DNA from 2 places in the Pantoea sp. NSTU24 genome. Region 2 is predicted to be linked to the other one. Evidence: predicted binding sites of a transcription regulator. Region 2 holds the regulator's gene; the other holds the start of a gene.
What was found. Region 2 encodes LexA, which represses DNA repair genes until DNA is damaged. Its sites were predicted from a motif close to TNCTGTATGTACATACAGNA; they were not measured.

Region 1 (5,803 bases), 3.3 Mb from region 2:
GGTGGTGTATGAAAAACTGCTGAAAGAGAATCCGGGCATCCACCAGCTTGAGTCGATCGGTGCGGTTTCGACCGACGTTCAGGGTGACACGGCGAATAAGATCGGCGCGATTCTGGCGAAGTATCCGAAAGGTCAGATCGACGCTATCTGGGGGGCCTGGGATGCCTTCAGCCAGGGGGCGTATAAAGCGTTGCAGGAGAATGGCCGCACTGAGATCAAGCTCTACAGCATCGACGTCTCTAACCAGGATCTGCAGCTGATGCGCGAGAAAAACAGCCCATGGGTGCAGACGGTAGCGGTCGATCCAAAAACCATCGGTGCGGTCAACATGCGCCTGGTCGCGAAGAAGATTGCCGGTGAAGAGACGCCAGCGACATACCAGTTCAAAGCCGCGTCGATTTCGCAGCAGCAACTGAGCAGCCAGCCGGGCGCGGTGAATGTCGCGTCGCTGAACAAAATCATTCCGGGCTGGGGCAATAATCAGGACTTCGTCGCGCCGTGGTTTGCAACTCTGGCAGCGAAAAACAGCAAATAAAAGGGGACCGTTACAGCCCCAGTAACAGCTGACGCTCAAGCTGGGGATCGACCATCGTCACATGTAGCCCGACCAGCCGCACGCCACGCCCGGCACGACGCTCATCCCAGGCCTTGCGGGCGATGGCTATCATGTCCTCTTTATTCAGTACGGGCCAGATATGCTCCTGGGTCGTCTGCTGAAAGTCACTGAATTTCAGTTTGACGCCCTGACGCGCCACCTGCTTATCAGGTCGGATTTGCGTCAGACGGCGATCCAGCTCGGCATAAAGAAAATCGATAATCTCCAGGCAGGCCGGCCAGTCGCTGATATCCTCCGCCAGGGTCCGCTCAACGCCCAGTGATTTACGCTCGCGCTCCACGATCACGCCCCGCTCATCAATGCCGTGGCTGCGCTCCCACAGCACCCGGCCAAACTTACCAAAGCGTTTCAGCAGCAGCGCCAGATCCGCTTTCTGCACGTCACCGCAGGTCATCAGCCCCATCTCCTCCAGCTTTTTGGCAGACACTTTGCCGACGCCGGGAATCTTTACCAGCGGCAGGGTCAGCAGAAAATCCGCCATTTCAGGCGGCGTGATCACATACTGGCCGTCCGGCTTGTTGAGGTCTGAGGCGATCTTTGCCAGAAATTTAATCGGGGCGATTCCGGCTGAGGCGGTGAGTCCGGTTTCACGGAAAATGGTGGCGCGGATTGCCTGCGCCATCAGCGTTGCGGAGCCGTGACAGTGCGGGCTGTCGGTCACATCCAGATAGGCTTCATCCAGCGAAAGCGGTTCAATCAGCGGGGTATAGCGGGTAAAGATATCGCGGATCTGCGCAGAGGCTTCTTTATAGGCGTCAAAGCGGCCCGGCAGCAGACGCAGATGAGGGCAGAGTTTAAGCGCCATGCCGGTGGGCATCGCGCTGCGTACGCCAAATTTGCGGGCCGGATAGTTGGCGGTGCTGATTACGCCGCGGCGTTCGCGGCTGCCACCGATGGCGATCGGGATATCGCGCAGCTGGGGATTATCACGCATCTCCACCGCGGCATAGAAGCAGTCCATATCGACATGAATGATTTTACGCATACCCCCTCCGGCACTGGATAAGTATACAGTCGGCGGAACTAACTGCAATCTCTGTTACGTTAAGGATTAACGTTTACAAATTTCTGGCCGATTATCTGCCCGTAATTCGCGAATTTGGCGGGGAGCGTCTTGCTAAAAAAACAGACAATGTTTAATGTTGCGCTGCGGTAGCGGACAGTTCCGATAATGCAAGCAGAGACGCACAATTTGCGTCATGTTCTCTTCACCTCAAGGTACACACAGCATGGGCAAAATCGCACTCCTGTTTGCGATGATTTTACTGCCAGCCCTCAGCATGGCAATGACTCCCGAACCCGTTCAGACGGCGGCACCGGTCAGTAAAGAATTAAAGAAACAGTTACTTGGCACGCCGGTTTATATCCAGATCTTCAAGGAAGAACGCACACTCGAACTTTACGGCAAAATTGGTAACGAATACCGCCTGCTGGATACCTACCGCATCTGTAATTTTTCAGGTGGCCTCGGCCCGAAACGCCGCGAAGGTGATTTCAAAAGCCCGGAAGGTTTTTACAACGTGAAGCTGAATCAGCTGAAGCCGGACAGCCGCTTTTATCGCGCGATCAACATCGGCTTTCCCAATCAGTATGACCGGAATCAGGGCTACAGCGGCAACTACCTGATGATTCATGGCGACTGTAAGTCAATTGGCTGCTATGCCATGACCAACGCCTATATGGATGAGATTTTTACGTATGTGAATGCCGCGCTGCGTAACGGTCAGCAGGATATCAGCATCAGTATTTATCCGTTCCGGATGACTGACAGCAATATGCAGCGTCACCGCTACTCCACCTACGCCAGTTTCTGGCAGCAGCTGCAGCCGGGATACGCTTACTTTGCGAAGTATCACCAGCCGCCGGTAGTGAACGTCGCCAGCGGAAAATATGTGATGAACAGCAGCCCGGCACCGGTTTTAGCCAGTCCCGAAGCCGCTTCACGCTCATTCCTGGCGCTCTCCAAGACAGAATAAGGCCCATTCACCTGGCGCAATCCGCTGCCAGGTTTCATTGGCCGTCAGCGGCTGCGTCGCAATCACTGTCACCACGTCATGCGGCGTGGTGTGCTGCTGAAAATCGACCTCCACATCCTGATCCAGCAGCTGCGCCCGGCCAAAGGGTGCACGTCGGGTGATCCAGAAGAGGTTAGTCGAGCAAAAAGCCATCAGATAACGGCCATCTGACAGCAGCATGTTAAACACCCCTTTTTGCCGCAACGTTCCCGCCAGCTCCCCGATAAAACGAAACACTGCAGGCCAGTTGCCCGGCGTGCGCGGATAGCGCATGGCCAGCTGATGCAGGATCCAGCAGAATGCCTTTTCACTGTCCGTTTCGCCGACCGGCCGGAAAGTGCCGGTTTCCAGCTGGCGATAGCCTTTGAGCTGGCCGTTGTGCGCATAGGTCCAGTTGCGGCCCCACAGCTCGCGGGTAAACGGATGCGTATTCTCCAGCGATACCTGACCCCGGTTCGCCTGGCGGATGTGTGCCACCACCGAGTGCGATTTAATGGGGTACTCCTGCACCAGACGCGCAATCGGCGAGTTAAAGCTCGGCAGCGGATCTTTAAACGTACGGCAGCCTTTATCTTCATAGAAGGTAATGCCCCAGCCATCTTTGTGAGGCCCGGTTCCACCGCCACGCTGAACCAGTCCGGTAAAGCTGAAACAGATATCCGTGGGAACATTGGCGCTCATCCCGAGCAATTCGCACATAGCCACCGCCTTAGATTAAGCCGCCTCCCGTAAGCGGGAGGCCAGCGCAATTACTTCACCATCTCTTTTTCGATCAACAGCATCAGGATATGGATCACTTTAATGTGGATCTCCTGAATGCGATCGGCATAACCAAAGTGTGGCACCCGGATTTCAATGTCGGCACTGCCCGCCATCTTACCGCCATCTTTACCGGTCAGGGTGATCACTTTCATCCCCTGCGCACGCGCTGCCTCAATCGCCCTGATGATGTTGGCGGAGTTGCCAGAGGTGGAAAGGCCCAGCAGCACATCGCCTGGCCGCCCTACCGCTTCGACGTAGCGTGAAAAGACATAGTCGTAACCGAAATCATTACTGACGCATGAGAGATGGCTGACATCAGAAATGGCGATGGCCGGATAACCAGGACGGTTTTCACGGTAACGGCCGGTCAGCTCTTCAGCGAAATGCATCGCATCGCAATGTGAGCCGCCATTACCGCAGGAAAGCACCTTGCCGCCTGCTTTGAAGCTGTCAGCCAGCAGCACCGCAGCACGCTGGATCGCATGGATATTGGCATCGTCACTGAGGAATTTGTTCAGCGTATCAGCAGCTTCATTAAGCTCAGCGCGGATGATGTCCTGGTACATAGGGGTGTCCTTTTGTAGGAGAGGTTAATCGCAGCAAGTTTAACGGAATGGTCCGTCAGCGCAAAGCGTCATGCCTGGCCGTGGCGGCGATTCTGACCGCAGCCGCTGATGAAAAAACGCACAGAGCAAGGATTTTGTGAGGCAGGTTGTAATTGCGATGTAAACAAATTGATAAATAGCGCCATCTGCTTTAAACCTCTCTTTATAACAGGTCAGACCTCTTACTACTTGGAGCGGTTCACTATGATGGTTGTTTCGATACTTGCTACGGTGGCGCTGATTGGCGCCCTGTTCTATCACCGCCTGTCGTTACGGCTCAGCAGCGCGATCCTGCTGCTCTGGACCGCCGCAATGGCTGTCGCTCACCTCTGGACGCCATGGCTGCTGCTGCCGCTGGCGATCATTCTGCTGCCGTTTAACCTGCCGTCACTGCGTCGCAGCCTGTTTTCAGCGCCGATCTTCCAGCGTTTCCAAAAGGTGATGCCACCCATGTCGCGCACCGAGAAAGAGGCGATCGATGCGGGCACCACCTGGTGGGAAGGCGATCTGTTCCAGGGCAAACCGGACTGGCAGAAGCTGCACAATTATCCGCAGCCGCGTCTGACCGCTGAGGAGCAGGCGTTTCTCGACGGCCCGGTTGAGGAAGCGTGCCGCATGGCCAACGATTTCCAGATCACCCATGAGCTGGCCGATATGCCGCCGGAACTCTGGGCCTATCTGAAAGAGCATCGTTTCTTCGCGATGATCATCAAGAAAGAGTATGGCGGACTCGATTTCTCCGCCTATGCGCAGGCCTGCGTGCTGCAAAAACTGGCGGGGGTGTCCGGCATTCTGGCGATCACCGTGGGCGTACCTAACTCACTCGGCCCGGGCGAACTGCTGCAGCATTACGGCACTGAAGAGCAGAAAAATCACTACTTACCGCGCCTGGCGCGCGGCGATGAGATCCCCTGTTTTGCGCTGACCAGCCCGGAAGCGGGTTCAGATGCCGGGGCAATCCCTGATACCGGCGTGGTCTGCATGGGTGAATGGCAGGGTAAACAGGTGCTGGGTATGCGCCTGACCTGGAACAAACGCTATATTACGCTGGCACCGATCGCGACCGTACTGGGCCTGGCCTTCAAACTCTCTGATCCGGAACATCTGCTCAGCGACAACGAAAATCCGGGCATTACCTGTGCGCTGATCCCGACGAATACGCCGGGCGTGGAGATTGGTCATCGCCACTTTCCACTGAACGTACCTTTCCAGAACGGTCCGACGCGCGGCAAAGATATCTTTGTGCCGATTGACTATATTATCGGTGGACCGGAAATGGCCGGTCAGGGCTGGCGGATGCTGGTGGAGTGTCTGTCGGTGGGTCGCGGCATTACACTGCCGTCAAACTCAACCGGCAGCCTGAAAACGGTGGCGCTGGCAACCGGGGCCTATGCTCACATCCGCCGTCAGTTCCGTCTTTCTATCGGCAAGATGGAAGGAATCGAGGAGCCGCTGGCGCGCATCGCCGGAAACGCTTATGTGATGGACGCCGCGGCCACGCTGATTACCGCCGGGATTATGCAGGGTGAAAAACCGGCGGTGCTGTCGGCGATTGTGAAATATCACTGCACCCATCGCGGTCAGCGCGCCATTATCGACGCCATGGATATTGCCGGGGGCAAAGGCATCATGCTTGGCAACAGCAACTTCCTGGCTCGCGCCTATCAGGGTGCGCCTATCGCTATCACGGTGGAAGGCGCAAATATTCTGACCCGCAGCATGATCATCTTCGGTCAGGGTGCTATCCGCTGTCACCCCTATGTTCTGCAGGAGATGGCGGCGGCCGCCAGCAATGACGTTAACGC
Region 2 (5,803 bases):
ACAAAGTACTCAACCGAATAGCCGCGGGTAAACAGCTCGCCCAGGTATTCGCGGAACACCGTGGCGTAGAGCTTGTTGCCTTTAAAGGTTCGGCGGATAAAGAATGCACCCAGACGACGGAAAATCGGGCCTGCCGGCCAGAAGTTGAGGTTGATTCCGGCTGCGATATGCGGCGGCACCAGTCCCTGATGGTAGAGCACATAGGAAAGCAGCAGATAATCCATGTGGCTGCGGTGGCAGGGCACATAGACGATTTCATGGCCATCCTGCGCCAGCTGACGCACTTTTTCGCCGCCGTTGACGTTGATGCCCTGATAGAGACGGCTCCAGAGCCAGCCCATTACCCGGTCTGTCACGCGAATCGCTTCGTAGGAAAAGTTGGCCGCAATCTCTTCCATCATCTCGATGGCATTCTGCTGCGCTTTCTCATGAGAGATCTTTTTGCTGCGCGCTTCATCTTCTACCGCTTTCTCAATCGCTTTGGACTGCAGCAGACGATTAAACAGATCCTGACGCGCCGGTAAACGCGGGCCAATCGCGGCCAGCCGCTGGCGGGCAAAATGAATGCGGGCCACGCGGGCCAGCTTCTGGGCGATCGACTTGTCCGTTCCGTGTTCGGTTGCCATGCGGCGCAGCGAGACGGTGGGCGAGAAGCGGACAAAGCTGTCGCGCCCGTGCCAGATGACGGCAAAGAATTTCTGTACTCCGTTCAGGACCCGCAGATGTGGTGTCGCTTCTCCCTGAACTTCACGCCCTGGTGCGCGGCCAAACATCACGGTGACCGGCAGCATCTGAATATCCAGCGTGGGATTGTTTCGATGCAGATCGAGATAGTCGTGAAAGATTTTCACGGATTCGACGCTGGGCACAAAATAGGGGAAGACGCGCGGGCCATCGTGAATAAAGACGTGACGCGGCAGCAGCGAACCGTCAATCTCCAGCGGAGAGAGCGGATCGGGCAGATGGTGTCGCAGACACTGGGCGCGCAAAGTGAGTAAGTCGGCCTTCGAATCGTAAGGCAAAACATACATAATAGGCCGGGTCGGATCCAGGCCATGTTCTGAAACGGGATCGGCCGGAATGGCCTTACTTTTTACCAAAAACGACAGTGGTAAATTAAGCAGTTTGTAATAAAGTTTACGCCAACCTGACATAGACAACATGAAGCCTCTTGTTAGCAAAGCGCCGCAAGCATACCAGAAAGCGCAGCGAAGATCTGTGGTGGTGCTAATTGCACGCAGCCCAGACATTGACGTCAATACGATGAAAGGGTTCCCCCATCATGGCAAATAATGCCACCGGACTTATCAGAATAGTTAAAGCCGCAGGTTACTCATGGCAGGGGCTGCGTGCCGCCTGGCAGCATGAAGCGGCATTTCGTCAGGAAGCGCTGGCCGCGCTGGTTGCCATCGTCATCGCCTGCTGGCTGGATGTGGATGTGGTTTCCCGTATCCTTATGATTGGATCGGTGGTGCTGGTAGTGATTGTTGAAATCCTTAACAGCGCGATTGAATCCGTGGTGGATCGCATTGGTCAGGAGCATCATCCCCTGGCTGGTCGGGCGAAAGATATGGGATCGGCCGCGGTGCTAATCACCATTCTGCTGGCTCTGTTTGTCTGGATCGCGCTGCTCTGGTCACATTTGCGATAAGCGTTCCATATCGCGTCGGAAGCCGCGTTTTGCGGGACAATCGGTTTCCATTTCGCCAATACCTGTATATACTCACAGCGACTGTATAAACAACCAGGGGGCGGGATGAAAGCATTAACCAGCAGGCAGCAGCAGGTCTATGACCTGATTCGCGACCATATTACTTCAACAGGCATGCCGCCTACGCGTGCCGAGATTGCCGCGCAGCTGGGATTCCGTTCGCCGAACGCGGCAGAAGAGCATCTGAAAGCGCTGGCGCGTAAAGGCGTCATCGAGATCGTGTCCGGTGCCTCGCGCGGCATCCGTCTGCTGATGGAAGAAGAAGCCTCTGAAGGCTTACCGCTGATTGGCCGGGTCGCTGCCGGTGAGCCAATCATGGCGCAGGAACATATCGAAACCCACTACAAGGTGGATCCGGGCCTGTTTAAGCCGTCGGCTGACTTCCTGCTGCGCGTCAGCGGAATGTCGATGAAAGATATCGGGATTATGGATGGCGATCTGCTCGCCGTGCATAAAACCCAGGATGTGCGTAACGGACAGGTCGTGGTGGCGCGCATTGATGATGAAGTCACAGTGAAACGCTGGAAAAAGCAGGGGGCTATTGTCCATCTGCTGCCTGAAAACAGTGAGTTTGACCCGATTGTGGTTGATACCCGTGCGCAGTCGCTGACTATTGAAGGTCTGGCAGTGGGTGTCGTTCGCAACGGCGAGTGGCTCTGATTTTTCTGCCCGCGTGCATTCGCCCTCTCTGATGCTATTCTGTCTGCCCTAATTTTGTCGCGGCCCTGTTTGCGCAGCGACACTGAGCACGGAACGGCGAATGCGCTTTATTACGTCAACCGATAAAAATCTCTGGCGGCTTGCGCTGCCGATGATCCTGTCAAATATCACCGTACCCTTACTGGGTGTGGTCGATACCGCTGTTATTGGTCATCTCGACAGCCCTGTCTATCTTGGTGGGGTCGCGGTCGGGACCACTGTCACCAGTTTTCTCTTTATGCTGCTGCTTTTTCTGCGGATGAGCACCACGGGCCTTACGGCCCAGGCGCTGGGTGCGGGCGACAAAACGGCGCTGGCGCGGGCGCTGGTCCAGCCACTGATTATTGCGCTGCTGGCAGGGGTGCTGTTTATCGCCTTACGCTATCCGGTTATCCAGCTGGCGACACAGCTGGTCGGCGGCAGTCCCGACGTCCTGGCGCAGGCGGCACGGTTTATTCAGATCCGCTGGCTCAGTGCGCCAGCTACGCTGGCAAACCTGGTGATTCTGGGCTGGCTGCTGGGCGTGCAGTATGCACGCGCGCCGGTGATCCTGCTGGTGGTAGGGAATCTGGTCAATATCGTGCTCGATCTCTGGCTGGTCATGGGGCTGCACTGGGGTGTTGCGGGTGCGGCCACCGCCACGGCGCTGGCCGAATATATTACGCTGGGCGTTGGCAGCATCATGGTCTGGCGGGTACTGAAACTGCACGGCATCACGCCAGCCCTGCTGAAACAGAGCTGGCGCGGTGACAGTGCCCGGCTGCTGCGCCTCAACCGGGATATCATGCTGCGCTCCCTGATGCTGCAGCTCTGTTTCGCGTCGCTGACCGTGCTGGGCGCACGACTCGGCCCCGACGTGGTCGCGGTTAACGCCGTTTTACTGATGTTCATTACCTTCACCGCTTACGCACTGGATGGTTTCGCCTATGCGGTAGAGGCGTTTGCCGGTGAGGCGCATGGCGCAAAAGATGGCAGTAAACTGCTGCGTGTCTGGCATTCCGCCTGTCGTCAGGCGGTGGCCGTCGCGCTGTTCTTCTCGCTGGTCTATGCGATCGCTGGCCCGCAGATCGTGACGCTGCTGACCTCGCTGACGTCGCTGCAACAGACCGCCGACCGCTATCTGGTCTGGCAGGTCATCATGCCGCTGGCGGGCGTCTGGTGTTACCTGCTGGATGGCATGTTTATTGGCGCAACCCGTGGTCGCGAGATGCGCAACAGCATGGTGATGGCTGCCGTAGGCTATTTCCTGACGCTGCTGAGCGTACCGCTGCTGGGCAACCATGGGCTATGGCTGGCGGTAACCGTTTTTCTGGCGCTGCGCGGCCTGACGCTCTGGCTCATCTGGCGGCGGCACTGGCGTCACAACAGCTGGTTTGAGGCCTGATTCCGCCGGGCTCGCAGGTGGATACAGATTATTCTGTATTGTTCTGTCTTATGGGATAAAGCGACTACAATTAACTTTACAGGGCGCAGTTAAGTAGCGCTTTGTATCGAGGTTATGATGAGTAGCCAGATAATTAAACCCCGAGGATTGGAGGTCTGCCATGAACAAAGATGAAGCGAGCGGCAACTGGAAGCAGTTCAAAGGCAAGATGAAAGAGAAATGGGGCAAGCTGACCGACGACGATATGCAGGTGATCGAAGGTAAACGCGACCAGCTGGTAGGTAAAATTCAGGAGCGTTACGGCTATGCGAAAGATGAAGCAGAGCGTGAAGTAACGGCCTGGGAAACGCACAATAAAGATTACCGCTGGTAACCGAACCTCTGTTCCGGTGAGCCCTCACCGGAACTCTCTTCAGGCCCTGACGCCTATCCCCGTTTTCCCCGCTTTTTTCCCTCATCCTGATGGTCATGTTCGCAGCTTTCATGATGCGTACAGGCTGCCACTTCCGCACAGTTTTCGCACAATCCATGTGCTTCGATCACGCTATGGCGCAGAGCAAACTGCGCTTCGCCCGCCAGCGTCGCGATAATAGTTTCCACGCCCTGCGCCTGTTTTTCTGTGACGGCGGCACAGCGGTCGCAGACCAGCATCACCGAGGTATGCGCCGGTGCTTCAAAATGGTGACACATTACGTAGCTATTGTTGGACTCCACCCGGTGGATAAAGCCCTGCTCCAGCAGGAAATCGAGCGCACGATAAACCGTAGGCGGTTTGGCCTGAGGTTCACTGACCCGCAGCTGGTCCAGCAGGTCGTAGGCACTGATGGAGCCGGGCTGTTCGGCCATTAGTCGCAGCACTTCAGCACGCTGCGAGGTCAGACGCACACCACGCTGCAGGCACATTTTTTCGGCCTGAGTCAAAATTTGCTGCGTCGTCATGGTTGTCATGAAAGTTCTCCGCTGGATAAGTGATGTTATTTTATCACAATTGGCGGCGAGGTGCTGAAGTGCCTTCTGCCTGCAAAAACAGCATTAATTGCCTGTTAAAACAGCATGTTCAGCGTTTCAGCCCACGTTTTTAACCTTACTGACGATAAATCAGATCCATTCTGAATCAACCGGAAGAGAATTTTATTGGCATTTTGCTTTGCATCTCACGGAGTTAAGAAGTAATGTTCAGAAAGACTTAAGCAATGTCTGGTATTTTTTGAAACCCCCCGACTTAGTTTGAACAATCACAACATGTTTTTGGTTGGAAAATGTCCAATCCCTTGAATTAAGGCACTGTTTCCTTTGAATTCACAGCAACGACGCGTTAGCCAGCATTCACAATACGGCTAACAAATTATTCAGTCATTGAATGTATTAATGACAATTTTCAGGTGATGGCAGGCAAATGGTGAAAAAATCCGCTCAACGTCCGGCGCTAAAGTACTCCGCTGCGGCGACCGCGCTTTTCCTTTCTTCTTCCGCCATGGCGGCAGGGACCTGGTACGATGCACGTAATGACGCCATGGGTGGCACCGGCGTCGCTTCTTCTCTCTATGGCTCCGCCGTGCTGGCTAACCCGGCACTGATGACGCGTGCCAGACCCGACGATAACGTCAGCATTATTTTTCCGTCAGCCGGTATTCAGGTCACTGACAAGGATGACCTGATTAACAAGGTCGATGATATTACCGCGACAGTAGATCGTTACCGCTCAGTGCTGGGTAACTTTACGCCCGCAGACTATTTACGGGGCTATCCTGAACTGCGCGCGGCCTCGGGCGATGTGGCCAACAGGCTGAGCGATTTGCGCGGCGATAAGGCCAACGGTTCGGCGGGTGTCGCCGTTGCCGTGACGGTTCCGAATGAGACGCTACCTTTCGCCTTTATTACCAAAGCCTACGGAACCGCGCACGTTCGCGCTAACGTGGTGCAGGGTGATATCGACTATCTGCGCGGCGTGGCCAACGGCACGATACTGCCGCGTCCGGGTGACCAGAACAACCTTCGCTCCAGCGCCA

Region 1: dinB (DNA polymerase IV) is a predicted target of LexA. The motif match lies at 1,613-1,632, and genes of this name have one in related genera.

The regions. Positions count from the first base shown of each region.
Region 1 covers NZ_JBKIWZ010000001.1:247,283-253,085, reverse strand. Annotated here, with positions in the region: gene ACLHDD_RS01130 (sugar ABC transporter substrate-binding protein) at 1-535, shown strand, start outside; gene dinB (DNA polymerase IV) at 546-1,601, opposite strand; gene dpaA (peptidoglycan meso-diaminopimelic acid protein amidase) at 1,846-2,592, shown strand; gene ACLHDD_RS01115 (class II glutamine amidotransferase) at 2,563-3,330, opposite strand; gene lpcA (D-sedoheptulose 7-phosphate isomerase) at 3,381-3,959, opposite strand; gene fadE (acyl-CoA dehydrogenase FadE) at 4,203-5,803, shown strand, end outside.
Region 2 covers NZ_JBKIWZ010000001.1:3,528,242-3,534,044, forward strand. Annotated here, with positions in the region: gene plsB (glycerol-3-phosphate 1-O-acyltransferase PlsB) at 1-1,154, opposite strand, end outside; gene ACLHDD_RS16735 (diacylglycerol kinase) at 1,283-1,651, shown strand; gene lexA (transcriptional repressor LexA) at 1,757-2,371, shown strand; gene dinF (MATE family efflux transporter DinF) at 2,472-3,794, shown strand; gene ACLHDD_RS16750 (CsbD family protein) at 3,955-4,167, shown strand; gene zur (zinc uptake transcriptional repressor Zur) at 4,221-4,742, opposite strand; gene ACLHDD_RS16760 (conjugal transfer protein TraF) at 5,191-5,803, shown strand, end outside.